Regions from separate parts of the Catellatospora aurea genome, predicted to be linked through region 2. Evidence: predicted binding sites of a transcription regulator. Region 2 holds the regulator's gene; the other holds the start of a gene.
What was found. The regulator HrcA, encoded in region 2, represses chaperone genes, less so after heat shock. The targets are predictions, from matches to a motif close to GGTTNGCACNCTCNNNNNGAGNGTGCNAACC.
Positions count from the first base shown of each region.

Region 1: groL (chaperonin GroEL) is a predicted target of HrcA. The motif match lies at 5,739-5,769, and genes of this name have one in related genera.

Region 1 covers NZ_JBHTAC010000038.1:5,299-20,158, reverse strand. Annotated here, with positions in the region: gene ACFQO7_RS28045 (hypothetical protein) at 1-409, opposite strand, end outside; gene paaN (phenylacetic acid degradation protein PaaN) at 520-2,172, shown strand; gene ACFQO7_RS28035 (serine hydrolase) at 2,250-3,020, opposite strand; gene ACFQO7_RS28030 (cold-shock protein) at 3,343-3,546, shown strand; gene ACFQO7_RS28025 (hypothetical protein) at 3,707-4,696, shown strand; gene ACFQO7_RS28020 (hypothetical protein) at 4,693-5,544, shown strand; gene groL (chaperonin GroEL) at 5,869-7,491, shown strand; gene ACFQO7_RS28010 (sugar porter family MFS transporter) at 7,757-9,178, opposite strand; gene ACFQO7_RS28005 (GNAT family N-acetyltransferase) at 9,236-10,129, opposite strand; gene ACFQO7_RS28000 (S8 family serine peptidase) at 10,141-12,732, opposite strand; gene ACFQO7_RS27995 (glycerol-3-phosphate dehydrogenase/oxidase) at 12,803-14,542, shown strand; gene ACFQO7_RS27990 (FAD-binding oxidoreductase) at 14,767-14,860, opposite strand, start outside.
Region 2 covers NZ_JBHTAC010000005.1:199,876-214,735, reverse strand. Annotated here, with positions in the region: gene ACFQO7_RS07525 (DUF4240 domain-containing protein) at 1-452, shown strand, start outside; gene lepA (translation elongation factor 4) at 615-2,486, shown strand; gene ACFQO7_RS07515 (NUDIX hydrolase) at 2,483-2,989, shown strand; gene ACFQO7_RS07510 (hypothetical protein) at 3,427-4,578, shown strand; gene ACFQO7_RS07505 (hypothetical protein) at 4,720-5,628, shown strand; gene ACFQO7_RS07500 (phytanoyl-CoA dioxygenase family protein) at 5,698-6,624, opposite strand; gene ACFQO7_RS07495 (hypothetical protein) at 6,798-7,670, opposite strand; gene ACFQO7_RS07490 (enoyl-CoA hydratase-related protein) at 7,759-8,577, opposite strand; gene hemW (radical SAM family heme chaperone HemW) at 8,595-9,809, shown strand; gene ACFQO7_RS07480 (DUF4870 domain-containing protein) at 9,816-10,316, opposite strand; gene hrcA (heat-inducible transcriptional repressor HrcA) at 10,546-11,568, shown strand; gene dnaJ (molecular chaperone DnaJ) at 11,611-12,741, shown strand; gene ACFQO7_RS07465 (16S rRNA (uracil(1498)-N(3))-methyltransferase) at 12,832-13,566, shown strand; gene ACFQO7_RS07460 (SDR family NAD(P)-dependent oxidoreductase) at 13,684-14,448, opposite strand; gene ACFQO7_RS07455 (histidine triad nucleotide-binding protein) at 14,472-14,825, shown strand; gene ACFQO7_RS07450 (serine hydrolase domain-containing protein) at 14,836-14,860, shown strand, end outside.

The sequences.
Region 1 (14,860 bases), on a different contig from region 2:
CCGCCGGGGTGTCGGCGGGCTGCCGGGTCAGCGCGGCGGCGGGTACGGCGTACACCCTGGTCGGTTGGCCTTGCATCTGCCGGCGCAGCCGGCCGAGCAGCAGCACGGTGCCGAGGTGCACCAGCACCAGGGCGAGGGTGATGACGCCGATCTTGGTGGCGAGCGTCTCGACCGCGTCGACGGGGCCGGTCACCTCGTCGTAGGTCTTCATGGCGATCGCCATGTAACCGAGGTTGAGCAGGTAGAAGCCGACGACGAGGAACTTCGTGACGGCGGCGGCGAGCTCCCCGGTGGGCAGCACGTCGCGCAGGAACGCCTGCCCGTGCCGCTGCAGGGTGTGGCCGACCCAGAGGGTCAGCGCGAGGGTGACGACCGCGTAGGCCAGGTATACGGCCAGCTTCGGGTCCATGTTCCAGCTCCGATTTGAACGTGTTCAACTTTCGGACTTCTTCATGCTGACACAAGACTTGAACGTGTTCAACTGTGGCTCCGCTCACCCCGTCGGGCATGATGAGGGGCATGACTGTCACCACCACGGACCTCTTCGCCACCCATGAGGAGCTGCTGAACAGCGCGCTGCGGGCGATCACCGAGCGCGGCTACTGGTCGGCGTACCCGGAGTCGCCGAGCCCGAAGGTGTACGGCGAGACCGCCGCCGCCGACGGCAAGGCCGCGTTCGAAGCCCTGCTGGGCAAGGACTTCCCGCTGGACCAGCCCGCCGACGAGTGGGTCGGCCCGGAGCGCTCGCCGTTCGGCATCCCGCTCGGGGTGCGATACCCCCGCACCAGCCCCGACGCCCTCATCGCCGCCGCCAAGGCCGCGCTGCCCTCGTGGCGCGACGCCGGGCCGCGCGTGCGCGCCGGGGTGTGCCTGGAGATCCTCGCCCGCCTGCACAGGCGGGTGTTCGAGCTGGCCAACGCGGTGCACGCGACGACCGGCCAGGCGTTCGTGATGGCCTTCCAGGCCGGCGGCCCGCACGCGCTCGACCGCGCGCTGGAGGCGGTCGCCTACGGCTACGCCGAGCAGACCCGGCAGGTCGGCTCCGTGGTGTGGACCAAGAAGGCCGACACGCTGGCCAAGACGTACCACCTGGTGCCGCGCGGCATCGGCCTGGTCATCGGCTGCAACACCTTCCCGACCTGGAACTCCTGGCCGGGCCTGTTCGCCTCGCTGATCACCGGCAACCCGGTGCTGGTCAAGCCGCACCCGGGCGCGGTGCTGCCGCTGGCCATCACCGTGCAGGTCGCCCGCGAGGTGCTCGCCGAGGCCGGGCTCGACCCGAACACGGTGCAGCTCGCCGTCGACACCCGCGAGGCGCCGGTCGCCAAGGACCTGGCCCTGCGGCCCGAGATCCGGCTCATCGACTTCACCGGCTCCACCGCCTTCGGCGACTGGCTGGAGGCCAACGCCCGGCAGGCGCAGGTGTACACCGAGAAGGCCGGTGTGAACACCGTCGTCGTCGACTCGACCGACGACTTCGCGGGCATGTGCCGCAACCTGGGCTTCTCGCTCACCCTGTACAGCGGCCAGATGTGCACCACCCCGCAGAACCTGCTCATCCCGGCCGGTGGCATCGCGACCGAGGCCGGGCACAAGAGCTTCGACGAGGTCGTCGACGGCATCGCCGGCGCGGTCCGCGCGATCACCGCCGACCCGGCCAAGGCCGTCGAGTTCACCGGCGCGATCGTCAACGACGACGTGGTGGACCGCATCGCCGCCGCCCGCAAGATGGGCGACGTGGTGCTCGACTCGGCCGAGCTGGCCCACCCGGCGTACGCCGACGCGGTGGTCCGCACCCCGATGATCGTGAAGGTGACCGACGGCTACGGCAGCGAGTGCTTCGGCCCGGTGACCTTCGCGGTGCCGACGGAGTCGACCGCGCAGAGCATCGACATCTTCCGGGAGACGGTCGGCGAGAAGGGCGCCATCACGGCGGCGGTGTACAGCACCGACGAGTCCGTGCTCGACGCGGTCGAGCAGGCGGCGATGGAGGTGGGCGTGCACCTGTCGGCGAACCTGACCGGCGGCATCTTCGTCAACCAGTCGGCGGCGTTCTCGGACTTCCACGCCTCCGGCGCGAACCCGGCCGCCAACGCGGCGCTGACCGACGGCGCGTTCGTGGCGAGCCGCTTCCGCATCGTGCAGTCCCGCCGCCCGGTCGCCGCGGCCTAGCCCGCCGGACGCGCAGCGCGAAAGGAAGGGCACCTTCACAACGCTATGCGTTGTAGAAGGTGCCCTTCCTTCGCTTCTCAGGGCAGGGCGGGTTTGAGTTGTTCGGCGACGGACGCGCAGAGGTCGCGGCCGTGGTCGAAACCGTAGCGGGCCGGGTAGCGCAGCAGCACGCTCATGCTCCAGTGGTCGGTGACCGCCAGGCAGGCCATGTGCCACAGCTTGTCCTCGGTGCGCAGCAGCCAGCCGTTCTTGATGGCGATGGTGGCGGCGACCTCCGGCGGGAACGCGGCCCGCGGCCCGAAGTCGCCGACCCCGCGCACCAGGCGCATCTGGGTCAGCAGCCAGTCCGTCCAGTGCGGCCCCGCCGCGCGGCCGTCGGCCAGGCAGACCCCGAGCCGCGCCACGTCGCGCGCCGACACCTCGGTGTTCGACCAGTAGCCGTCGATCCGGTACGGCTTCGACTCGGTCAGGCCGCAGATCTGCACCATGCGCTCGATACCCGCCCGGCCGCCGTTGCGCTCGTAGAACTCGTACGCGGCCTTGTTGTCCGAGTCGCGGATCATGATGATCAGCCGGTTCAGGCTGCGCTCGTCCGGGTAGTCGGTGCGGCGCAGGAAGTCGGCGGCCAGCCACACCTTCACCAGGGACATGGTGTCGCTCGGGGCGTCCAGGTTGGAGGAGCCGGCGATCTGGCCGGTGCGCCGGTCCAGCATCGCCCAGCTGGCGAAGCCCTCGGTGTCCAGCCGTACGGGGGGAAGTTCCAGCCGGGCGGGTGACGCTGAGTCGCGGTCGCGGGAGGCCCCCGGACGTGGCGCCGCGTTCGTTCCGTAGTGCAGTGCCCATTGCATGACCGCACCCGTCACGAGTAAGGCGACGGCGCACAGGGAGGTGGCGATGACGGGCATGAAGGCGGCCGGAATGCGGCGCGAACGGATGCGGCGGCGGTTGTCCACGTTCCACCCAACCCCCGGGTGGCCCGCCCGGTCACGCGATAGAGCGCGCTCATGGTCAGATTGCCGACTGTCGAACTGTAATGGGAGCATTACAGGTCCGTTTTGGGGCTGTGCGAGGGTACCGGTGCTCGTGTAGCGTGCGAGGACGGCTGACAACACCAGCCGGGGGTGGCCCGCTACAGGACCGCCCAGCTTTACAGAAGTGAGGAAGTGCACCGTGGCACAGGGCACCGTCAAGTGGTTCAACAGCGAGAAGGGCTACGGCTTCATCGCGGTCGACGGAGGGCAGGACGTATTCGTCCACTTCTCCGCGATCGAGATGGACGGCTACAAGGCGCTCGACGACGGTCAGCGCGTTGAGTTCGAAATCGCCCAGGGCCAGAAGGGCCCCCAGGCTGAGAAGGTCCGGGTCATCGCCTGACCGCTTGGCCATCAAAGCTTGAGTAATACGGAAAGGGCTCTGATCCCACAGGATCGGGGCCCTTCCGCCTTTCCCGGGTACGGCGTCGGGCCGTAGGGACAGCGGCGCGGGCGGGCGCGTGCCAAACTGGGCGACCCCTCCCTCCGACCTGGAGCAGCACATGCCCGAGCCCACCCCGAACCCCTACGACGCGGGCGAGCCGCTGCCGGCCGAACAGGGTTTCCGGCCGCCCGACGAGGCATACCGCGCGGCGACGCCGGACTTCGCCCCGGAGCACGACCCGCTGGTCAATCCGGCCGGGCAAGGGTTCAGCGGCTGGTCCTACCGGGTGGGCGGCGTGCTGCGGCGCGGGTGGTCGCAGTTGCTCGTCATCTTCGCGCTGACCCACCTGCTGCCGACCGTCGTGTTCGGCGTGCTGCTGGTCGCCGGTGTGGTCGCGCGCGGCGGCTTCGACCTGAGCATTCTCAGCCGCTCGGACATGGCCGAGGAGCTGATCGCCACGCTGCTGGCGACCGCCGCGGCGTACGTGGTGGTCGTGCTGCTGCTGCAGATGCTCGGCTACGCCGCGGCCACCCACCTGGCCACCCGGCAGGCGGCCGGGCTGCCGGTGACGGTCGGCGAGGCGATGCGCTACGGGCTGCGCCGCATGCTCGGCCTCACCCTCTGGCACCTGCTGGCCTACCTGCTCGTCGGCCTCGGCATCGTCGCCGTCGCCGCGTGCTGCTTCCAGGTCGCCTCGCTGATCGGGGTGATCCCGGTGCTGCTCGTCGGCGCATACCTGATGCTGGTGATCGCACTGCTCGGCCCGGCGTTCCTGTTCGAGCGCGGCAGCCCGCTGCGCCGGTCCAGCACGCTGCTGCACAACGCGTTCTGGCCGACCACCGGACGGCTGCTGCTGCTCGGCCTCACCCTGGTCGCCGGCTCCGTCATCGAGCAGATGCTCAGCGCGATCGGCGCCACGGTCGTGCCGCCGGGCGACACCGCCGTGGCCGTCGCGGTGACCGGCGGCGTCACCCTGCTCGCCGCCGTCATCGAGATCCCGCTGACGATGGTGCTGTTCAGTGGCATCCTCATCACGTACGCCGAGCGCCGCGGCGCCGAGGACACCGTCTCCACCGGACGGCTCGTCGAGGAGCTGGCCGCGCGGTGACCGAGCTGAGCCCACCCCGGCCGTCCTGGTTTCGCGAGACGCTGACGCTGCTGCGGAGCTGCTGGCGACCGGTGCTGGCGATCAGCGTGGTCACCGAGGCGGCCATGCTGATCGCCGGCGGCGCGCTGCTGCTGTGGTTCTACGGCGGACCCGGCCGCCAGTTCGGTCTGGACGAACCCCTGCTCGTGGCCGTCGGCTACGGGCTGCCGGCGGTGCTGACGGCCGCATGCTCCGCCTGGATGTGGGCGGCGGCGGTCGAGGTGTTCCGCGGCGTCGCCGAGGGCCGCCGGGTGCGGATCGGCGCGGCGCTGAGGCTGGGACTGTGGCAGTCCGGCCGGCTCACCCTGTGGCTGGCCGGAGTCGGCCTGCTCCGGGCGGCGGGCAGCATCTACCTGCTTTACGTGGTGCTGGACTCCGCACAGGCGCTCGGGATGTACCGGACCGCCTCGACCGCGGTGACCGCCGGCGGCTGGTACCTCTCCTTCTCTGTCGCGCTGCTGCCGCTGGTGGTGCTGCTCGGCCGGCGTGGACCGGGCCGGGCGTGGCGGCTGGCGCACAGCCGGGCGGCCACGATCGGGCAGATCATCGCGGTGCTGCTGTTCGGCTTGGCCGTCGACGAGGTGGCCGATCGGGTGCTGAGCGTGGTGTTGCAGGTCGAGATGCGGTTCACGCTGCCGCTGGCGGTGGAGGTGGCGGTGGATTCGATCACCGGTGTCCTGGTGTCGACCGTGACGATGGCCGCGCTCACGGTCGCCTACCTGCGCCGGGTGGCCTCACCGGCGCCGCCCGCCGGTGATCCCGCGCCGGGCGGCGCGGAACCTGTCGTCATCGAACTCGGGCGCGCCTGATGAGCCCGTCCCGCCCACCGGCTTGTGGTGGGCGGGATCCCGGCCAGTCCCCGGCTTGGGCACCGGTCCTCGGGGGTGCCGCCAGGCCATATACACAGCTGCCAAGGTGAACGCGGCCCGGTGGCGCATACCCGGGAAAGGCTGTGATCATCCCGTGTTCGCTTGCACTCGGGGTGCGAGAGTGCTAAACAGGTGATTGGCACTCTCCTCGTGTGAGTGCCAATACGAGACCAGAAGTCGGAGTTGCGGGGCTGCCGAATGGTGGCAGCCGGTCGTCGCGGGCCAGCTCTCCGACCTCGGATTGTCCAGGAGGACAACGCCGTTATGGCCAAGATTATCGCGTTCGACGAGGAGGCTCGCCGCGGCCTCGAGCGGGGAATGAACGTCCTCGCTGACGCCGTAAAGGTGACGCTCGGCCCCAAGGGCCGCAACGTCGTGCTCGAGAAGAAGTGGGGCGCCCCCACCATCACCAACGATGGTGTGAGCATCGCCAAGGAGATCGAGCTCGAGGACCCGTACGAGAAGATCGGCGCTGAGCTGGTCAAGGAGGTCGCCAAGAAGACCGACGACGTCGCCGGTGACGGCACGACGACGGCGACCGTCCTGGCCCAGGCGCTGGTCCGCGAGGGCCTGCGCAACGTTGCCGCCGGTGCGAACCCGATGGCCCTGAAGCGGGGCATCGAGGCCGCCGTCGCGTCGGTGGCGGAGGAGCTCTCGAAGCTCGCCAAGGACGTCGAGACGAAGGAGCAGATCGCCTCCACCGCCTCGATCTCCGCGGCTGACCCGACCGTCGGCGAGATCATCGCCGAGGCGATGGACAAGGTCGGCAAGGAAGGCGTCATCACCGTCGAGGAGAGCAACACCTTCGGCCTGGAGCTGGAGCTCACCGAGGGTATGCGCTTCGACAAGGGCTTCAACTCGGCCTACTTCATCACCGACCCTGAGCGCATGGAGGCGGTCCTGGAGGACCCCTACCTGCTCATCGTCAACGGCAAGATCAGCAACGTCAAGGACATGCTGCCGATCCTCGAGAAGGTCATGCAGAGCGGCAAGCCGCTGCTGATCATCGCTGAGGACGTCGAGGGCGAGGCCCTGGCCACCCTGATCGTCAACAAGATCCGTGGCACCTTCAAGTCCGTCGCCGTCAAGGCGCCGGGCTTCGGCGACCGCCGCAAGGCCATGCTGCAGGACATCGCCATCCTGACCGGTGGCCAGGTCGTGTCCGAGGAGGTCGGCCTCAAGCTCGACAGCACCGGTCTCGACATGCTGGGCCGCGCCCGCAAGGTCGTGGTGACCAAGGACGAGACCACGATCGTCGACGGCTCCGGTGACGCCGACCAGATCAACGGCCGGGTGAACCAGATCCGCGCCGAGATCGAGAAGTCGGACTCCGACTACGACCGTGAGAAGCTGCAGGAGCGCCTGGCCAAGCTGGCCGGCGGTGTCGCGGTCATCAAGGTCGGCGCGGCCACCGAGGTCGAGCTCAAGGAGCGCAAGCACCGCATCGAGGACGCCGTTCGCAACGCGAAGGCGGCCGTCGAGGAGGGCATCGTCGCCGGTGGTGGCGTCGCGCTCGTGCAGGCCGGCAAGACCGCGTTCGAGAAGCTGGACCTCTCGGGCGACGAGGCCACCGGTGCCAACATCGTCAAGGTCGCGCTCGACGCCCCGCTGCGGCAGATCGCCGTCAACGCGGGCCTCGAGGGTGGCGTCGTGGTGGAGAAGGTGCGCAACCTGGAGCCCGGCTGGGGCCTCAACGCTGCGACCGGCGAGTACGTCGACCTGCTGAAGGCCGGCATCCTCGACCCCGCCAAGGTGACCCGTTCGGCGCTGCAGAACGCGGCCTCGATCGCGGCCCTGTTCCTCACCACCGAGGCCGTCGTGGCCGACAAGCCGGAGAAGGCCGCCGCTGCGCCGGCCGGCCCCGGCGGTGGCGAGATGGACTTCTGATCCGTCAGGATCAGAAGCGGTATCAGGGCTGATCCGTCAGGATCAGATCCACCGCAACACCTGAACACGACGAAGGCCCCCGAGTTCCGCTCGGGGGCCTTCCCGTTGCCCGCCCCGCCCCGCGCCGCCCCCGCGCCGCCCCGCCCCCGCGCCGCCTGGCGCAACTCTTAACGACTTGCGGCTACCAGGTCCGGATGAGGCCGCGACTCTTTAAGAGTTGCGGCAGGTGGGGGCGGCGGCCGGGCCAGGCGAGCGGGTGGGTGGGTCACATGGCTTCGAGTTCGCGGCCCTTGGTTTCGTGGACGGCCTTCCAGACGAAGAGGAAGGCGAGCAGGGCGAACAGGGCGTACAGGCCGTAGGCGAAGGTCAGGCCGATGTTGGACAGCGCCGGGAAGGTGGTGCTGATCAGCCAGTTCGCGATCCACTGCGCCGCGGCGGCGACGGCCAGCGCGGTGGCGCGGATCTTGTTGTTGAACATCTCGCCCAGCAGGACCCAGACCACCGGGCCCCAGCTCATGCCGAAGGCGACCACGTACAGGTTGGCGGCGACGAGGGCGACCTTGCCGATCGCCGGGCTGAGCGTCGTCAGCGTCTCGCCCTCGGGTCCGATCGTCTGCGTGGCGGTGGAGAAGCACCAGGCCATGACGCCGAGCGTGAGCACCATGCCGGCCGCGCCGACGAGCAGTAGCGGCTTGCGGCCGACCTTGTCGACCAGGGCGATGGCGATGAGCGTGGTGACGATGTTGGTGATGCTGGTGATGACCGTGATCAGCAGCGCGTCGGACTCGCTGAAGCCCACCGACGCCCACAGCGCCGACGAGTAGTAGAAGATCACGTTGATACCGACGAACTGCTGGAACACCGAGAGCAGGATGCCGACCCAGACGATGGGCAGCAGGCCGAGGCGAGGGCCCTTGAGCACGCTCAGGTGGACCTTCTCGGTCGCGCCGGCCACGGTCTGCCTGATGTCGGTGATGCGCTTCTCGACGTCGCCGCCGATCAGCCGCTTGATCACGTCACGGGCCTCGGCGAGTCGGCCGCGGCGCACCAGATAGCGCGGGGATTCGGGAATCTGCAGTGCCAGCACCGCGTAGATGATCGCGGGGATGGCGGCGGAGGCGAACATCCAGCGCCAGGCGGCACCGCCCCACGGCACCGCCTCCATCGCACCGCCGGCCACGTCGGCCAGCAGGTAGTCGACCAGCAGGGCGACGAAGATGCCGCTGACGATGGCGAGCTGCTGCAGCGAACCGAGCCGGCCGCGGATGTGCGCGGGCGACACCTCGGCGATGTACGCGGGCGCGATGACGCTCGCCGCGCCCACCCCGAGGCCGCCGACGAGCCGCCAGAACGTCAGGTCGACGGGGCTGAAGGCGAGGCCGGAGCCGATCGCGCTGGCGATGAAGAGCCCGGCGGCGATCAGCATGACCTTGACCCGGCCGAGCCGGTCGGCCAGCGGGCCGGCGAACCAGGCGCCGGCGGCGCAGCCCAGCAGGGCCGACGACACGACGAAGCCGAGTGCCACCGAGCCCAGGTGGAAGGTGTTGCGCAGAGCGTCGACGGTGCCGTTGATGACCGCGGTGTCGTACCCGAAGAGGAAACCGCCCACCGCCGCAGCGGCGGCGACCATGATCGCCGCGCCCTTGGTCTCGTGGGGTTCGGCTATGGGGCTGGTCGGGGCTGCCACATCCTCATGGTGCCCCGAAACCCACGGTTCTAATCTGAAATGCGAAAAAAGCCCGACTCATAGCGATTTGTGGAAGAGGAAGAAGACCCGCTCGATGACCGCGCCGGCCGCTCCGGAGTAGAACGGCACCGGTCCCACCCAGCCGATCTGCGCCCGGGTGATGCCGCGGTCGGCCTGGTCGCGCAGGCACCGTCGCAGCAGGACGCCGCCGATGCCCAGGCCGGCAGCGGCGGGCAGGGTGCCCATCGGGCCGAACCAGCTCGGACGGCAGCCGCCCCACGCGGCGAACGCGATCGGCTGCCCGTCGCGGATGGCCACATGGCAGCCGCCGGTCCCGCCGACGGCTCGTTCCACCTCGGCCACCCAGGCCGGGCCCCACTGGGCGGCGATCAGCGGCCGCAGTTCCCGCAGGTCGTCGGTCGTCGCCGCGCGCACGACGACATGCGCAGCGGCCAGCCGTTCCTGCGCGGTCCGGGTCTCGCGCAGCGCGGGCGAGCCCTCGGCCAGGTCCGCGGTCATGTTCCAGGCCGTACGGTCGTGGGCGTACCCGAGCGCCGTCAGCGCGCACACGGCCGGCGTGTACCGCACGTCCACGCCGGGCCACGCGTGCGTGGGCGGGTTGCCGGCGACCCGCACCGCGGTCAGCCCGCGCGCCCGCAACTGCCCCTCGACGGCGGCGACCAGCTCGCGGGCCAGGCCCTGCCGCCGGAACGCGGGATCGACGACCAGCAGGTCCAGGTGGCCGACCGACGGGTCCTTGCGGCCCGTGGACGCCAGCGCGACCCCCACGACGTCACCGTCGATCGCGTCGCCGTCGATCGCCACGAAACCCGCCGAGCCGCTCAGCAGTTCGACGATGTCGGCCGCCTCGGCCGCGTCCTCGGGCAGCAGCGACCGGTCGAGGAGATCGACCACGGCGGCCCGGTGCAGCGGCTCGTAAGGGGTGATCATGGCAGCGAAGCCTACCTGGCGGAGGCGACGACCGCCTCGGCCGCGTTGACGATGCCCGCCCCCGCCTGAGCGGCCTCGGTGGCGCAGGCGGGCGCGGCGCTGGCCAGCAGCGCGGGCTGTGCGGTGTCGCGCAGCAACTGCTGGGTGCGGGCCAGGTCGCCGACCAGTTCGGGCCGGGCCGACCAGAGCAGCGCGATCACCCCGGCGACGTGCGGTGTCGCCATCGAGGTGCCGGAGAGCTCGGCGTACGTGTCGCCGGGCATCGCCGACAGCACCGCCTCACCCGGCCCGGCCAGGTCCGGTTTCGGGCCGGCCGGTCCCCGGCTGGAGAACGAGGCGATCCGGCGGGTCCGGTCCACCGCGGCGATGGTGATCGCCGCCGGATCCGTGGCCGGCGGGGTGTCCAGCGAACCGCACTGCGGCCCGCTGTTGCCCGCCGCCGCGACGAACGCGATCCCGGCCGCGGCCAGGGCGGACGTGGCAGGCTGCAGCACCGTGGCGTCGCAGCCCTCCAGCGGCGGGCAGCTCCACGAGTTGCTGAGCACGTGCGGGGCGCGGGCCGGGCGGCCGTCGGTGAACGGGTTCCCGCCGTGTGGATACGGCGCGAGCATGAACTGCATGCAGTCCAGGTAGAGGGACGGGCTGCTCATGTTGCGTTCCAGGTTGACGCAGCCGATCCACTGGGCGTCCGGGGCCACGCCGACCAGGTTGCGCCCCACCGCGGTGGCGGTGGTGTGCGTGCCGTGGCCGTTGTGGTCGATCGGCGTGCGGCTGTCCGACCAGGGGTCCAGCCAGGAGTCGTCGCCGCCGCGGAAGTTCGCCGCCAGCGCCGGATGCGAGCCGTCCACTCCGGAGTCGGAGGACCCGACGACGATGCCCTTGCCCGTCACGCTACGCAGCCACAGGTCCGGCGCGCCGACCATCTTCAGGTTCCACTGCGCGGTGGTCGGCGCCTGGCGCACGGGGCCGTGCTGGATCGGGATCTCGGCGGGCAGCGGGCGCAGCCGCTGGTCGGTCAGCACCCGGTCCACGTCGGACCGGGACTCCAGCCATACCCGCGCCTCCGGGCCGCCTCGCACCAGGACCGCATTGACCAGGTAGTACGGCTGGTAGGGCAGGTTCCAGCGGTCCAGCTCGGTGCGCAGCGCACCCTGGGTGCGGTCGGCGTGCTCGACGAGCCGCCGGTAGACGGCGTCCACCCGCTGATCGCGGCCGGTGCCGAGGCCGGTCGTGGTGGGCAGCCCGGCCAACGGGGCCTGCTCCTTCATCACCACGAACAGCTGGTCGCCGAAGAAGCCCGGCCGGCCCGCGGTCAGGTAGAAGGCCCCCGCGCCGAGGGCGACCGCGGCGGCCAGCCCGGCCGCCAGCGCCCGCCCACCGGTACGCGGCACGACCTGCGCGCGCTCGCGGACGACCGGTGCGGCAGTGCCCGGCCACGGCTGCTGCGCACCAGGCCAGGTGGTTCCGGCCGGCCGTGCGCCGGGCCACTGACTCGGCGGGCCGAGCGTCTCCGGTGCGGCGGCCGGGTCCCGCACGGTCCGCAGCAGGCCGATGCCGTACGCGACGCCGAGCGCCAGCGCCACCAGCCAGGCGATCAGAGCCGCCAGCACGGCGTAGTACGGCACGTCGCGGCCGATCAGGCCGAGGCTCATCTCGTCGGGGTCGACGTAGCCCAGCGGCCCGAACGCGGCGAGCGCGACCACGATCAGCGTGGTCCAGCCGCGCGGCGAGCCGGGCACGAGCGCGGCGACCGCGAAGCCGAGCGGCGGCAGGACCAGCAGGAGCAGCACCTGCGTCCCGGCTGCTCCGGCGCCGCCCGCGAGCAGCGCCAGCACCACCCCGGCCACCAGGCCGCCGGACAGCACCAGGGTCGGCCGCCCGCGGTCGGTGAAGTGCCGCCACAGGCCCGGTCCCAGGATCGCCATGGCCAGCGCGCCCGTGGCGAGCGCGGCCAGGGCGGCGGCGATGGACTCGGTGAACCCGCCCAGCGCACCCGCCCACAGGTACGGCACCAGCACCAGCACTCCGGCGAGCACCGCCCAGCCGAGCGAGGCGGGGTCGCCCGCCGCGGGTGCCACGGCACCGGGGCCTTGCCTGCCGGGGCTGTCCTCGCCAGAGGCTCGCTGGCTGAGGCTTTCCTCGCCGACCGAGGCGCCGGGCGCGGAGCCGGGTGCCTCGATGGGTACGGCTTGGAGGGTGGCGCGGCGGTAGAGCAGGAAGGCGGCCGCGCCGGCCAGCAGCGCGTACACCAGCAGGTAGAGCTCGTTGGAGGTGGCCGGGATCAGGCGCAGCGCGCTGCCCCCGCCGAGCGCCAGCGCGCCCAGGAAGAAGGCGCGGCCGGTCGCCCGTACCGGCTCGTGTTTGGGCAGCAGGGCCAGCAGCAGCGCGGGCAGGCCGACCAGCAGCGCGACGACGAGACCCGCCAGCGGCCAGAGGAAGCCGGGCAGCTGCATGCCGAGCTGGAGCAGCACCTGCGCGGCGAGCACGAGACCGTACTGGGAGAGCACGGCGACGACGACCGCCCACACTCCGACCGCGACGGCGGCGACGATCGCGCCGATCGGCGACCGCGGTGCGGCATCCGCGTGCGCGGATGGGGGCACGGTCGGAACATGAGGTGGAACACCCTGGCTGTCACCGTGTGGGAGCACAGCCGCACGGTACCTTGGTGGGATGCGTGACCGCAGCGTGTCCCGCTTCGCCGCAGGTGCTCTGTCCCCGGAGCGCCGCGCAGCCGACCTGCGCAGGCTTCGCGACGAAGAGTTCGATGTCCTGGTCGTCGGGGGCGGGGTGACCGGTGTCGGCGCGGCGCTGGACGCCGCCTCGCGCGGCCTGCGCGTGGCCCTGATCGAGGCGAGCGACCTCGCCGCGGGCACGTCCTCGCGCTCGTCCAAGCTCATCCACGGCGGCCTGCGCTACCTGGAGCAGCTGGAGTTCCCGCTGGTGCACGAGGCGCTGCGGGAACGGGGCCTGCTCGCCACCCGGCTGGCCCCGCACCTGGTGCGGCCGGTGCCGTTCCTGGTGCCGCTGCCGGCCGAGACGCCCGGCGTCGCCGGGGTGGCCAAGCGGGCCTGGCACCGGCTCTACTACGGGGCCGGCGTGGCGCTGTACGACGCCTTCGCGGGCCTGGTCGGGGGCGGTCGGGGCATGCCGCTGCACCGGCACCTGACCCAGCACGGCGCGCGCCGGCTGTTCCCGTCGCTGCGCGAGGAAGGCCTGGCCGGGGCGATCCGCTACTACGACGGGCAGGTCGACGACGCCCGGTTCGTGGTGACGGTGGCCCGCACGGCGGCCAGCCTCGGCGCGGCCGTGGTCACCGGCGCCAAGGCCGTCGGCCTGCTGCGCCAGGCACGCCAGGTGACGGGTGTGCGCGTCAGCGCCGACGGCGAGGAGTTCGACGTACGCGCGAAGACCGTCGTCGCGGCGACCGGCGTGTGGAGCGACGACGTGTCGTCGTGGCTGCCCGACGCGCGGGTCGGCTTCCGGGTGCGGGCCTCCAAGGGCGTGCACCTCGTGGTGCCCCGCTCGGCGATCACCGGCGAGGTCGGCCTGATCCTGCGTACCGCGTCCAGCGTGCTGTTCGTCATCCCGTGGGGCGGGCACTGGATCATCGGCACCACCGACACCGACTGGGAGCTGGACCGCGCCCACCCGGCCGCGTCGGCAAAGGACATCGACTACCTGCTGTCGCACGTCAACGAGGTGCTCGACCGGCCGCTGACGCGCGGCGACATCGAGGGCGTGTACGCGGGACTGCGGCCGCTGCTGCGCGGCGAGTCCGACTCGACGTCGGCGCTGTCCCGCGAGCACGCCGTGGTCGAGCCGCTGCTCGGGCTGCTGCTCGTCGCGGGCGGCAAGTTCACCACGTACCGGGTGATGGCCCAGGACGTGATCGACAAGGCGGTGCGGCGGCTCGGCGACGTCCGGCACAGCGGCACCGCCGACCTGCCGCTGCTCGGCGCGGACGGCTACGAGGCGATGTGGCGCGACCGCGCCGACCTGGCCCGCCGCCACGAGCTGAGCGTCGGCGCGGTGGAGCACCTGCTGGAGCGCTACGGCACGCTCACCACCGAGCTGCTCGCCCTGATCGACGCGGACCGCTCGCTCGCCGACCCGCTGCCCGGCGCACCCGAGCACCTGTCGGCCGAGGTCGTCTACGCGGCCCGCCACGAGGGCGCCCGGCACGTCGTGGACGTGCTCGCCCGGCGCACCCGCATCTCCATCGAGACCGCCCACCGCGGCGTCCAGACCGCCCGCCGGACCGCCGAACTCATGGCCCCCGCCCTCGGCTGGTCTCCCGCCACCACCGAAGCCGAGATCACCGCCTACCTCGCCCGCGTCGACGCCGAACGCGAATCCCAGCGCATGCCCGACGACGCCGCCGCCAACACCACCCGCCTCACCGCCGTCTGAGGGCGAAGGAAGGGCACCTTCCCATCGCTCTGGGTAGAGGAAGGGCACCTTCTTAACGCGGCACGACCGGGAGCTGCGGTGCGCCGGGCGGGTGGCCGGGTCCGGCGGTCAGGGCCGGGGTCGCCGGTCATGATCGGCGTTTCTGGGTCATGATCTGCAGTGGGACTGCAGATCATGACCGGAAACAGCGATCATCGCGCGGGTGCGTCCACACCGCCGGTGGATCAGCGCAGGACCTTGCCCGGGTTCAGGAGGTTGGCGGGGTCCAGGGCAGACTTGATCGCGCGCTGAACGTCGACGCCGACCTCGCCGAGTTCG
Region 2 (14,860 bases):
TGAGCCTGGCGGACATCGCCGGGTTCGCGACGCGGTTCGAACAGCTGCGTGCCGCGGCCGACCGCTACGACCTGTGGGGGGCCGCGCACCTGATCGGGGGCGGCTGCTCCGACGACGCGTTCGTCGACTTCCGCAGCGGGCTGATCGCGGCGGGCCGCAAGTGGTACGAGGCTGCGCTGGCCGACCCGGACGCGCTGGCCGGGCACCCGTCCGTGGTCGAGGCCGTGGAGTGGGACGACGACAGCGCGATCTTCGCCGAACTGGTCGGGTACGCGGCCGCCGACGCGTTCCGGGAGGTCGCCGGGGCGGAGCTGGTGCTGCCCGAGACGGCGAAGGCGCCGATCGCGGGCGAGGACTGGGACTTCGAGGACGACGACCAGATGCGCCACCGGCTGCCCCGGCTGAGCGCGCTGGTGCTGGGCTGGCCCGCGAACGAGGGCTGCCGCTGCTGAGCGAGCCCGCCGCCGGAGCGCCTGCGGCGGTAACGTTGAAGCCCGCTTCGGCACGGTCGGCGGGCGTGGGATCATAGGGGCGGCAATAACCGCCTCACGCCGAACGCGGCCCGTCGCCAGCGACCCGCTTTCCGCGCCTCACGCCCTATAGAACGGATCACCGTGCCTCCGCTGCTCGGATCGAACAAGCCCGGCGACACTGACCCGGCCGCCATCCGCAACTTCTGCATCATCGCCCACATCGACCACGGCAAGTCGACGCTGGCCGACCGCATGCTGCAGATCACCGAGGTGGTGGACCCGCGGCAGATGCGGGCGCAGTACCTCGACCGGATGGACATCGAGCGCGAGCGCGGCATCACCATCAAGAGCCAGGCGGTACGCCTGCCGTGGACCGTGCGCGAGGGCGAGCGGGCCGGCGAGCAGGTCGTCCTCAACATGATCGACACGCCTGGCCACGTCGACTTCACCTACGAGGTGTCGCGCAGCCTGGCCGCCTGCGAGGGCGCGATCCTGCTGGTGGACGCCGCCCAGGGCATCGAGGCGCAGACGCTGGCCAACCTGTACCTGGCGATGGAGAACAACCTCACCATCATCCCGGTGCTCAACAAGATCGACCTGCCCGCGGCGCAGCCGGAGAAGTACGCCGAGGAGCTCGCGCACCTGATCGGCTGCGAGCCGGAGGACTGCCTGCGGGTGTCCGGCAAGACCGGTGACGGCGTGTCCCACCTGCTCGACGAGATCGTCCGGCAGCTGCCCGCTCCGACCGGCGGCGACCCGAAGGCCCCGGCCCGCGCCATGATCTTCGACTCGGTGTACGACGTCTACCGCGGCGTCGTCACCTACATCCGCGTGATCGACGGCCGCCTGGACGCCCGCGACCGGATCAAGATGATGTCCACCGGCGCGGTGCACGAGCTGCTGGAGATCGGTGTCATCTCCCCGGAGCCGATCAAGTCGCCGTCGCTCAGCGTCGGCGAGGTCGGTTACCTGATCACCGGTGTGAAGGACGTGCGGCAGTCCCGGGTCGGCGACACGGTCACCCTGAACGCCAAGCCGGCCACCGAGCCGCTCGGCGGCTACAAGGACCCCAAGCCGATGGTGTACTCCGGCCTCTACCCGCTGGACGGCTCGGACTACCCGGAGCTGCGCGACGCCCTCGACAAGCTGAAGCTCAACGACGCGTCCCTGGTGTACGAGCCGGAGACGTCGGCGGCGCTGGGCTTCGGCTTCCGCTGCGGCTTCCTCGGCCTGCTGCACCTGGAGATCATCCAGGAGCGGCTGGAGCGCGAGTTCGGCCTCGACCTGATCGCCACCGCGCCGAACGTGGTGTACCGCGTGGTCACCGACGACGGCAAGGAGATCACGGTCACCAACCCGAGCGAGTACCCGCACGGCAAGGTCGCCGAGGTGTACGAGCCGGTGGCGCGCGCCACGGTGCTGACGCCCAACGACTACGTCGGCGCGGTGATGGAGCTGTGCCAGGGCCGTCGCGGCGTGCTGCAGGGCATGGACTACCTGTCGGCCGACCGCGTCGAGCTGCGTTACACGCTGCCGCTCGGTGAGATCATCTTCGACTTCTTCGACCAGCTGAAGTCGCGTACCAAGGGTTACGCCAGCCTGGACTACGAGCCCAGCGGCGAGCAGGCCTCCGATCTGGTCAAGGTGGACATCCTGCTGCAGGGCGAGCCGGTCGACGCGTTCAGCGCGATCGTGCACAAGGACAAGGCGTACACGTACGGCACGACGATCGCCTCCAAGCTGCAGAAGCTGATCCCGCGCCAGCAGTTCGAGGTGCCGATCCAGGCGGCCATCGGCTCCCGGGTCATCGCCCGCGAGACGATCCGCGCGATCCGCAAGGACGTGCTGGCCAAGTGCTACGGCGGTGACATCAGCCGCAAGCGCAAGCTGCTGGAGAAGCAGAAGGAAGGCAAGAAGCGCATGAAGATGGTCGGCCGGGTCGAGGTGCCCCAGGAGGCCTTCATCGCCGCGCTGTCCACCTCGGAGGCACCCGAGGGCGGCAAGAAGAAGTGACGTTCGCGGGACACTGCTTCCGCTGCGGCGCGGCCCTTCCGGCCGCGCCGCCGTCCGTCTGCGGGACCTGCGGGTACGAGCAGTACCTCAACGCCCGCCCGACGGCCAGCCTGATCGTGCTCGACGGCGCCGGGCGCTTCCTGGCGCTGCGCCGCTCGCGGCCGCCCCGCGAAGGGCTGTGGGAGACGCCGGGCGGCTTCTGCGACGCCTGGGAAGAACCCGCCGACGCGGCCCGCCGGGAGGCCCGCGAGGAGCTGGGCGTCGACGTCGAGCTGGGCGCGTTCGTCGGCATGTACGTCGGCGACTACGAGTTCCAGGGCGAGCGCCTGCCCGTGCTCGACTGCTTCTTCCTCGCTACCCTGCCGGCCGGCGCCCACCTGCGCCTGGACCCCGACGAGTCCTCCGAGTCCGCCTGGCTCCCGCTGGCCGACCCGCCCGTCATGGCCTTCACCACGATGGACCGCGCCCTCCGCGACGCTGCCACCCTCCTCCCTACCCGCTGACCCGCCCCCGCCGCAGACACGGTCCTGCGGCGGCCACCGGCCTGCAGTTTCAAGGAAAGTGCAGGAATCCAGCCTACGGTTCGTGCAGTTTCCAGGAACCTGCACCGTGGCGCTGCTCGCTGCGGCGGTCGCGGCCCTGCCCGAGCCAAGATCGCCCGACTTGCCAGGCAGGTGGGCGACCGGCGGGCCAAGATACGCGCGTTTTCCGGGCAAGTCGGGCGATCATGGAGGTGGTCTCCGGCGGGGATGCGCCGTCGCTCGTGTGGGTTATGGCTGTTCGGTTGGCGGGGGTGCACGGTCGGCCAAAGATCTGCCGACAAAAGGCCTGGAGCCGTAGTAACTGGGCAATCTACCCATCGTTACCCCAAGTGCAGTGTTTTGCCGCTTTCGCCCGATATGAGGGCATAGCAGGTTCCAAAGTCGCACAAGGAGTGACGATGCAGATGAAGAAGGCCGGAGCCGTCGCCACGGGCGCTCTCGCTACGATGGCGATCATGGGGGCTCCTGCCGCTGCGGCGCCCAGCACGGACGCCTCTGCGCTGACCCAGGCCGGTGCCTCCACCACCGAGGGCAAGACCACCTCGATGCGCCAGGTCGGGGCCAACCAGCTGAAGCTCGCCCGCGGCGGCGGCTTCGACAACAACGGCTGGGACGCGCCGTGGGACATCGACTCGGCGTCGGTCGTCGCGCTGCTCAACGGTACGGTCGTCAACGTGGCCGCCCTCCAGCAGTGTGGCTCCACCAGCGGCAACGTGGTGGGCATCTCGGTGCCGATCACCTCGCCGAACACCGTGGTCTCGGGCTTCGGTCACGACGACGGCTACGGCCACAAGAACGACATCGCGTGCGCCAACGCCAACGTCAAGATCAAGCAGACCGACAAGCAGGCGGCGATCCTCGGCGTCGGCAACGACTCGGCGGTCAACATCGCGTCGATTCAGTCCTGCGGCTCGACGGACGCAAACGTCATCGCCCTCGCGGTGCCGATCACCTCGCCGAACACGGTCATCGGTGACTGCCAGAACAGCAACATCGAGATCAACGGCAACGACGAGTGGGACAACGACGACCACTGGCAGGAGTCGGCTCGCACCGAGGCCATGCCGATGGGTCAGTCCCTGGCGATGGACAAGGCCCGGCAGGCCCTGGTCAAGAAGGTCAGCGCGCTGAAGAACCGCAGCGCGTGGGCCAACCGCGCCAACGCCCGCGTCGCCCCGCAGGCGCGCGGTGGCGGCTGGGACGCGCCGTGGGACCAGGACTCGGTCAGCCTGATCTCCGCGCTGAACGGCACCGCCGTGCAGCTGATCACGGCCCAGGCCTGTGGTTCCACCTCGCCCGACGGTCTGGCGATCGCGATCCCGATCACCTCGCCGAACACCGTCATCGGTGACTGCAAGAACGCCAACGTGAAGATCAGCAAGGACGACCCCAAGGGTGTCATCTCCGCCCTGGACAACACCTCGCTGAACGTGCTCCCGCTGCAGTCCTGCGGCTCCACGAGCGCGAACATCATCGCCGCGGCGGTTCCGATCACCTCGCCCAACACGGTCATCGGCAGCTGCTACAACGCCAACACGGTCATCGACTAGTCGCTGAACCGGCACGGCGGACGGGGCGGGTCGCGCCAGCGCGACTCGCCCCTTCGAATGCTCGCCAACGACAACTCATGCCGCGCTGACGTGTGCCTGCGACTCGGGCGCCGGCGGCCAGAAATCCTACAAGGAGTGACGATGCAGATAGGAAAGGCCGGGGTCGTCGCGGCCGGAGCGCTCGCTACGGTGGCGGTGATGGGTTCGGCGGCGACCGCCGCGCCCGCGGCCGGACCGGCGCACGTGGATCCCGTCAGGACCGCCGCGACCACCTTGAAGCAGGCGGCGGTGCAGCAGGCCGCGGGACAGGCGCTCGCTGCCGTGAAGACCGTCAAGGACGTCGCCCGCGGCCCCCAGCGGGAGGTGCGCCAGCCGCTGATCTCCATCGCCAACGGCAGCGCGCTGACCACCGGTGCGTGGCAGGCATGTGGTTCCGCATCGGCTCAGGTCGTATCGGCCGCGGTCGCCCTCCGCTCCCCGAACACCGTGCTGGGCGACTGTGCCAACGGCAACGTTCTGATCCGGCAGAACCAGGTGCAGGGGGTCATCTCGATCCTGGACGACACCTCGGTGAACGCGCTGCCGATCCAGGTCTGCGGCTCGAACGCGGCCATCGCCGGCGTCACGGCCGCGATCGCCTCACCCGCCACCGTGGTGGGCGACTGCTCCAACGCCAACACGTTCATCGCCGCGCCCAAGGACAGCGCGCAGGAAGGGCCGCAGAGCCTGGTGTCGCTGCTCAGCGGCTCGGTCGTGAACGCCGCGGCGGTTCAGGTCTGTGGTTCGACCGCATCGATCGTCGGGGTGTCCGCGGCCGTGACGTCGCCGACCACCGTGCTGGGTGACTGCTACAACAGCAACAGCACCATCCAGAAGCGCAAGAACCCAGCAGTGCTCCCGCTGCTCAGCAACCAGGTCCTGGACATCGTGCCGCTGCAGACCTGCGCGTCGTCCGGCCTGCTCGGCCAGCTCGGCCCGGCGCTGCCGATCAGCAGCTCGGCGTTCGTCGCCGGCCAGTGCGTCACCGGCGGGCAGAAGATCCTGGACTGACCGCCCGTCAGCAGCAGTGAGGCCGGGCCGCGAGATGCGGCCCGGCCTCACTGTCGGTTCATGCGCTGGTCAGCGCAGCCAGGGGACGTTGCGGTCCAGCAGGCCGCGCTCCTTCAGTTCGGCGCGCAGCGGGATCGTGTCGTCGATCCAGCCGCCCTCGCCGACACCCCACATGTTCTGCACCTTCAGGTTGCCGAACGCCTCGCCGATGAGCTGGCGCTGCACCGGGGTGAGGCCGGCGTACCACGCGGACTCGCGGTCGATCGGCATGTCGTCGACCGGGCGGATCCAGCGGTAGGTGTAGCTCATGAAGAGCATCTTGCGCGTCACGTCCGAGCGGTTGCGCGAGCGCGAGTGCCACAGGCGGCGGTCGAAGATGAACGCGTCACCGGGCTTGGCCAGCCACGGCACGGCGCCCTCCGGACCCTTGGCGATCTCGGCCGGGTCGGTCGGCCGGTACATGTGGTTGTTCAGGTGCGAGCCCGGGATGCACAGGGTCTGGCCCCGGCCCGGCTCCGAGATGTCGCTGAGCACGATGGCGACCTTGATCGACAGCATCGGCCGCGGGATGTCGCCGTAGTACGGGGCGTAGTACTCCGCGTCGGAGTTCTGCCGCCAGCCGTCCTGGTGCCACTCCCAGCGCGGGGTCTCGTCCTCCTCGTACGGCGGGTTGACGTCGAGGTGGTTGTGCTGGGAGTAGATGTTCCAGCCGGCCAGACCCCAGACCCAGCGGAAGGTCGGGGAGTAGTCGAGCATCCGGGCGAAGGCCGAGCTGTGGCTGACGGCGCCGAGCAGGTGCAGCGAACCGGTCTTGTCGATGTGACCGGTGTCCTTGTTCGCGGCGTACAGGCGGTCGGCCTCGGCCTGGAGTTCGGCCACGATCTCGGGGCTGACGACACCGGGGAGGTGCTTGTACCCGTTCTCGTGGAATTCCTTGCGCTCGGCGTCGGTGAGCGGCGCGTAGTCCGTCGCCGGCTCCTGAGAGGTGATGGTCATGTCCTCCCCTTGCGTCCTTCCAGACTTGGGCACAGTCGAAGGCAGGATCGGGGCGCGCGACTTGGGGGGTGGCGTGCCGGGATGAGCAACCTTCGCGAACGAGTGCCGATACTAACTCGCGTTCCCGAGTGACGTCGTCGCGCGGGGACCGTCAGCGCGGCCTGCCACCAGGGTCACCCGCCCGCGACGACCTCGGCCACCACCTGTTCGGCCACTTTCTCGGCGCTCGACCACGCGGGGTCACCGGCGGACCACTGCTGGTCGGCGAAGGTCACCCGGGTGACCCCGGTGATCGGCGCCTGGGCCACCAGCCAGTGCGCGAACTGCCAGCCCGCCTTGCTGTTCGCGGCCGGTACGCGCAGCGCGGCGCCCTCGGCGGTGACGCCCTTGGCCTTGGCGGTGCCGAAGTCGGCCTTGATCCGGTCGGCCAGCGCCTTCGCGGTCGCGGCGTCGGCCGGCGGCTCGTCGCTGTACGTGTCGCAGGTCACACCGCCTGCCTGCTGCCCGGTCAGCACCTTGGCCAGCACGGTCGCCTCCTCGGCCCACTTCTCGTAGGCCTCGGGGTAGGCCGACCGCTGCACCCGCTGGGCGGCCTCGGTGACCCGCATCTTCTGCCACCCCTTGACCTTCAGCAGGCTGGTGTAGAAGCGCTTGGCGGCGTGCCGCGGATCCATGATCTGCTTCGCGGTGCCCCAGCCCTGGCTGGGCCGCTGCTGGAACAGGCCGAGCGAGTCGTGGTCGTTGCCCTCGCCGAGATGCTCCAGGTTGCGCAGCTTCGACTCCTGCAGGGCGGTGGCCAGCGCGACGATCACCGCGCGGTCGGGCACGTTGCGGCTGATCCCCACGGCGGCGATGGTCGCGGCGTTGGCCATCTGCTCCGGGTCCAGGCGCACCTCGCCGTCGGCGCGGGCCACGCACTCGGGCGCGCCGAGCCGGGGGAGCGGGATCTCCAGCTTGCCGTCGAACTGCTGCCGGGCGAGGTAGCCGCCGACGCCGAACACCACGGCGAGGATCACCAGGACGGTCAGCGCGTGCTTGCCCTTCACAGCGGCCTCCTCGACATGTGCGCGAGGGCGGGCGGCTTGTCGAAGTCCCCAAGCCGCCCGCCCCCGCCGCAGGCTCGTTCAGGCCACCCTACGGGGTGGCCGCCGCCACGGCACCGTCCTCGTCGGACCGCGGAACCCAAGCGGCATCCCGTTTCTCCCGGAATGCGGCGACTCCCTCGCGGCCCTCGGCGGAGCCGAAGAAGCGCAGCGAGATTTCCGACAGGTGGGCCAGCTCGGCGTCCAGGTCCGGCTCCGCGCGGCGGCGCAGCAGCTCCTTCGTCGTCGCCAGCGAGGCGGGCGCGCCCCGGACCAGGCTCTCGCACCAGCGCGCGGCGACCGCGTCCACGTCGTCGTCCGGCGCGGTCGCGGTGACCAGCCCGATCGCGGCGGCGCGGGGGCCGTCGAAGACGTCGCCGGTCAGGTACAGCTCCGCGGCGGCGCGCGGGGCGAGCCTGGGCAGCACCGTGGCGGAGATCAGCGCGGGCACCACCCCCAGCCGCACCTCGGTGAAGGCGAACGTGGCCCCCGCCGTGCACACCGCGAGGTCGGCGGCGGCGATCAGACCCAGCCCACCGGCGCGGGCCGGTCCCCGCACCACGGCCACCACGGGCTTGGCCGACCGGGCCACCGCGCCCAGCACGTCACCCAGCAGCGCGGCCGGCATCTGCCCGGACTTCGCCGCGGCGGCGGTCTCGGCCAGGTCGGCGCCGGAGCAGAAGACCGGGCCGGTGTGGTCGAGCACGATCACCCGTACCCGGTCGTCGGCGTTCGCCTCGGCCAGCGCCGCCAGCAGCTCGGTCATCAGCCGGTGCGACAGCGCGTTGCGGTTGTGCGGGCTGTCGAGGGTGATCGTCGTTACGCCGCGGGCGTGGGTGACCCGGACGAGGTGGGAGTCAGGTGAGGACATGAGGGCAGACTAGAGCCGTGGCCCAGCTTCCCGACGGTGAACCCGTACCCGACACCGGTGTCCTGCCCGAGTCCGCGCTGGCCGACGTCGGCGGGCGCGGCTTCGGCGTGTACCTGCACGTGCCGTTCTGCGCCAGCCGCTGCGGGTACTGCGACTTCAACACCTACACCGCCTCGGAGCTGGGCGGCGCGGACACCGAGGGCTACGTCGAGGCGGTGCTCGCCGAGCTGGCGCTGGCCGCGAAGGTGCTGCCCGCCCCGCCGCGCGTCGACACCGTCTTCGTCGGCGGTGGCACGCCCACCCTGCTCAAGCCGGCCCAGCTCGGCCGGATGCTGGAGGCGATCGACGGCACGTGGGGGCTCGCCGCCGGCGCGGAGGTGACCACCGAGGCCAACCCCGAGTCGGTCGACCCGGCGTCGCTGCGCGAGCTGCGCGCCGCCGGGTTCACCCGGATCTCGCTGGGCATGCAGTCGGCCGCGCCCGGGGTGCTGCGCATCCTGGACCGCAAGCACACCGCCGGGCGCGCCCCGGCCGCCGCGATCGAGGCGCGGGAGGCCGGGTTCGAGCACGTCAACCTGGACCTGATCTACGGCACGCCGGGGGAGACCGAGGACGACTTCGCCGCCTCGCTGGCCGCGGTGGTCGGCGCGGGCGTGGACCACGTCAGCGCGTACGCCCTGATCGTGGAGGACGGCACCCGCCTGTCGGCCCGCATCCGGCGCGGCGAGCTGGCGTCCCCGGACGACGACGTGGCGGCCGACCGCTACCTGGCGGCCGAGGCGGCGCTCTCCGCCGCCGGGCTGGGCTGGTACGAGGTCTCCAACTGGGCCGCCGACCAGGCCGCCCGCTGCGCGCACAACCTGCTCTACTGGCGCGGCGGCGACTGGTGGGGCCTCGGGCCCGGCGCGCACAGCCACGTCGGCGGCGTGCGCTGGTGGAACGTCAAGCACCCGGCGAAGTACGCGGCCCGGCTGGGCGAAGGGCTCTCCCCGGGCCTGGGCCGGGAGGTGCTGACCGAAGAGCAGCGCCACACCGAGGACGTGCTGCTACGGCTGCGTCTGAGCGAGGGCCTGCCACTGGACGTGCTGGACGAGGCCGGGCGTGCCGCCGCGGGGCAGGCGCTGGCCGACGGGCTGCTCGAGCCCTCCGCGTACGCAGAAGGCCGCGCAGCGCTGACGCTGCGCGGCCGTCTCCTCGCGGACGCGGTGGTCCACTCCTTGCTGGCCTGGTGACCCGACTTACTTGATCAGGCTCATGGTCAGCGGGTACTTCGGCAGCTCGCCGTTGTTGGCCTTGACACCGGCCATGACGCCCATGATCAGCGGGAACAGCGGCACGAAGAACAGCACCATGGGCAGGATCAGCCAGCTCAGGCAGCTGCCGACGCAGAGGCTCACGATGCTGATGACGCCCCAGAGGATCTGGAAGTTCAGCGCGGCGGTCGCGTGCGCCTTGACCGTGGGCGACTCGTTGCCCTTGACGAGCAGGGCGACCAGCGGAGCGACGAACCAGGTCAGCGCGCCACCGAAGTGGGCGACCAGGGCCCAGGTCTTGTCGTCCGGGTTGGCGTAGCCGACCGGGGCGGGGCCGCCGACCGACGGCGGAGGGGTGTAGCCGCCGGGTGCGGACGGCGGGGGAGACGCGGGGGCCGACGGCGGCGCTGCCGGGGCCGGCGGCTCGTAAGAGGGGGCCGAAGGAACCGGCGGCTCCGAGGAGCCGGGCGGGGTGGGTTCACTCATGCCCGACAGGCTAGGTCTGTGGATCAATCGGCGCCAGTCAACACCCGTGACCGATAGGCGACACACTGCGAGCCGATCGGCCGAGTTTACCCGCTGTCCACTTTGCCGATGTCCGCGCTGGGTGTCGGATGCCGCGTGGTGTCGACCCCGTCACCACGCCTATGCCGTCCGGGTGACGGCCCACGTAGACTGGCACTCACTCACGACGAGTGCCAGCCGGGAGGTGCGTATGGGTCTGGATGACCGCAAACTCGAAGTGCTGCGTGCCATCGTCGAGGACTACGTCGCGACGCAGGAGCCGGTGGGGAGCAAGGCGCTGGTCGAGCGGCACGCCCTGGGGGTGTCGCCGGCGACCGTGCGCAACGACATGGCCGTGCTGGAGGAGGAGGGTTTCATCCGCCAGCCGCACACGTCGGCCGGCCGGGTGCCCACCGACCGGGGTTACCGCCTGTTCGTCGACCGGCTGTCGCGGGTCAAGCCGCTCTCCCCGGCGGAGCGCCGGGCGATCGAGCGTTTCCTGGTCGGCGCGGTCGACCTCGACGACGTGGTGCACCGCGCGGTCCGGCTGCTCGCCCAGCTCACCCGCCAGGTCGCCGTGGTGCAGTACCCGAGCCTGACCCGCTCCTCCGTACGCCATCTGGAACTGGTCCCGGTCTCCACCACCCGGCTGCTGCTCGTCATGATCACCGACACCGGCCGGGTCGAGCAGCGGGTCGTCGAGCTGCCCGGCCCCGTGGAGCCGGACGAGATCACCGAACTGCGCCGCACCCTCAACGCGACCCTGGTCGGCGTGAAGCTGGTGGACACCCCGCCGCTGGTGCAGGGCCTGGTCGAGCGGGCCGAGCCGCAGGGCAAGGCAACCATGAGCACGCTGGTCAGCGTCCTGCTGGAGACCCTCGTCGAGCGGCACGAGGAACGGCTGGCCCTGGCCGGCACGTCGAACCTGGCCCGGATGGGCCCGCTGGACCTGACCACCGGCGCGCTGCGGCCGATCCTGGAGGCGCTGGAGGAGGAGGTCATCCTGCTCAAGCTCTTCGACGAGGTGAAGTCGGGCGCGGCCCGGGTGCGCATCGGCGACGAGAACGAGGTCGTCGACCTGCGGGCCACCTCGGTGGTCAGCACGGGCTACGGTCCGGGCGCGACCGTCGTCGGCGGGATGGGCATCGTCGGCCCGACCCGCATGGACTACCCCGGCACCATCGCCACCGTTCGCGCCGTGGCGCGTTACGTGGGCGAGATGCTGGGACATTGATTCCGAATTTCCTGTTGTTGCTGAACGAGGCTTGAGGACAGCGTGGCCAAGGACTACTACGGCATTCTCGGCGTTCCCAAGGACGCCGACGCCGACGACATCAAGCGGGCTTACCGCAAGCTCGCCCGTCAGTACCACCCGGACGTCAATCCGGACCCGGCCGCGGCGGAGAAGTTCAAGGACATCAACAACGCGTACGAGGTCCTCTCCGACGACCAGAAGCGGCGCATGGTGGACCTGGGCGGCGACCCGCTCGCGCCGGGCGGAGGCGGCGCGGGTCCGGGCGGCCCCGGCGGCGGCCCGTTCGTCGGCTTCCAGGACATCATGGACGCCTTCTTCGGCGGCAGCGGCTCGCGCGGCCCGCGCCCGCGCACCCGGCCGGGTGCCGACGCGATCCTGCGGCTTGACCTCGACTTGTTCGAGACCGCGTTCGGCGTCGAGGCCCCGATCACCGTGGACACGGCCGTGCTGTGCACCACCTGCTCCGGCGCCGGCACCGCGGCGGGCACCCATCCGCAGACCTGCGACACGTGTGGCGGGCGCGGCGAGGTGCAGTCAGTGCAGCGCACCTTCCTGGGCCAGGTCGTGTCGTCGCGTCCGTGCAACGCCTGCCAGGGCTTCGGCACCACCATCCCGCACCCGTGCCCGACCTGCGCCGGCGACGGCCGCGTCCGCACCCGGCGCAGCCTGACCGTGAAGATCCCGGCCGGCGTCGAGGACGGCATGCGGATCCGGCTGGCCAACCAGGGCGAGGTCGGCCCCGGCGGCGGCCCGTCCGGCGACCTGTACGTGGAGATCCACGAGCGGGCCCACGACGTGTACGCGCGCAAGGGCGACGACCTGCACTGCAAGGTCACCGTCCCGATGACCGCCGCCGCCCTGGGCACCCGCCTGACCATCAAGACCCTGGACTCCGAGGAGCAGGTCGAGGTCAAACCCGGCACCCAGCCGAACTCGACCCTGCGCATCCGCGCCAAGGGCGTCCCGCACCTGCGCGGCACCGGCCGCGGCGACCTGTTCGTGCACCTCGACGTCCGCACCCCCACCCGCCTCGACGGCGAGCAGGAGCGCATGCTCCGCGAGTTCGCCCGCGCCCGCGGCGAGGAGGTCGCTGAACTCTCCAAGCAGGGCGGCTTCTTCTCCCGAGTCCGCGACGCCTTCAACGGCCACTGACCGTTTTCCCGCGTTGATCATGAACTTATGGCACGGTTCGACGGTGTGTCGGTGCCATAAGTTCATGATCGCCATTGGAGGGTGTCTGCCGTGAGCGCGCCGCTGTTTCTTGTCGACGAGCTGCCCTCGGGGCGGCTTTACACACTCGGCGGGGCGGAGGGCCACCATGCCGCGACCGTGCAGCGGCTGCGGGTGGGTGAGGCGCTGCTGCTCGCCGACGGGCGCGGCGGCATGGCGTCCGCGGTGGTCGCGGCCGTCGGCAAGGGCACGCTCGACCTCATCGTGACCGAGCTGCGGTACGCCCACGCGCCCGACCCGCGCCTGGTCGTCGCCCAGGGCATCGCCAAGGGCGACCGGGGTGAGCTGGCCGTGCAGGCGATGACCGAGGTCGGCGTCGACGAGATCCTGCCCTGGGCCGCGGCGCGCAGCGTGGCCCAGTGGCGCGGCGATCGGGGCGCGAAATCCCGAGAGAAGTGGGCGGCGGTCGCCCGCGAGGCCGCCAAGCAGGCCCGCCGCACCTTCCTGCCCATGGTCGGCGGCGACCCCGACCTGTCCACGAAACAGCTCGTCCAGCGCCTCGCGACGGCCTCGGCCGCGTACGTGCTGCACGAGGAGGCGACCGAGCGGCTGTCCCAGGTCGAGCTGCCCGCCGCCGGGGAGATCGTGCTGGTCGTCGGCCCCGAGGGCGGCATCGACGATGCCGAGCTGAAGACGTTCACCGCGGCCGGCGCGCTTCCGGTACGCCTCGGCGACAACGTGCTCCGCACCTCGACCGCCGGCGTCGCCGCCCTCAGCGTCCTCGCCACCCGCCTCGCCCGCTGGTAACCCCACCCCCGCCCCGCGCGCCGGGGGGGTCGCAACTCTGAAGGAGTTGCGGCCTCACGCGCGGGTCGATGGCGCGAGGTGTTAAGAGTTGCGGCAGAAGGGGGGTGGGCGAGGTGGTCAGCGGAGGTGGGAGGCGCCGTTGAGGTCTAGGACGGCGCCGGAGGCCCATTCGGCGGCGGGGTCGGCGAGCCAGAGGACGGCGGCGGCGATCTCCTCGGGGCGGGCGACCCGGCCGAACGGGCTCTGCGCGGCGTGTTCGGCGCCGCGGGGGACCTTGTAGGCGGCGTTGGTCTCGTCCTCCTGGACGTAGCCGGGGGCGACGGTGGCGACGGCGATGCGGTACGGGGCCAGCGCGACGGCCAGGGACTGACCCATGGCGTGCAAGCCGGCCTTGGCGGCGCCATACGCAGGCTGGCCGGGCTCGCCGCGGTAGGCCCCGCGCGAGCCGACGTTGATCACGCGGGCGGCCGGGGAGCCCGGGGGACGGGCCAGCATGTGCCGGACCGCGCAGTAGGTGGCGTTCGCCGGGCCGGTCAGGTTCACCGCGAGCGTGCGCGTCCACAGCTCCTGCCACTGCTCGTAGGTGACCCCGGTGATCGGGTGCGGGTAGGCCTGCCCGGCGTTGTTGACCAGCACGTCGAGCCCACCCAGCGCCTGCGCGGCGGCGTCGACCATCGTGGCGACGGCGGCCGGGTCGGCGAGGTCCGCGCGTACCACCGCGTGCCCTTGACCGGGCAGCGATGCCCGCAGCGACTCGGCGAGGTCGGCGGAGTCGCGGTGGTGGATGGCGACGCGGTCGCCGCGGGCGGCGAACGCGGCCGCGACGGCCCGGCCGACGCCGCGCGACGCCCCGGTGACCAGCACCGCTCGTGAATCGGACATGGAGGCAGCCTACGATCTGTCTCGTGACCGTTGCCGACTGCCTGTTCTGCCGCATCGTGGCGGGGGAGATCCCCGCGACCGTGGTCGCCGAGACCGAGCGCACCCTCGCCTTCCGGGACATCGCGCCGAAGGCCCCCACGCACGTGCTGGTGATCCCGAAGGAGCACTACGCCGACGTCGCGACGCTGGCCGTGGGCGATTTCGCGCTGGCCGGCGAGGTGCTGGCCACCGTCGCCGACGTGGCCGCCGCCGAGGGCCTGGACGGCACGGGCTTCCGGGTGATCTTCAATACCGGCGCGTCGGTGGGGCAGACCGTGTTCCACGCGCACGCGCACGTGCTCGGCGGCGTCGACATGGACGGCGATCTCACCGGGTAGTCTCGCCGCCGTGGCAGACCTGAACCGCACTCTCG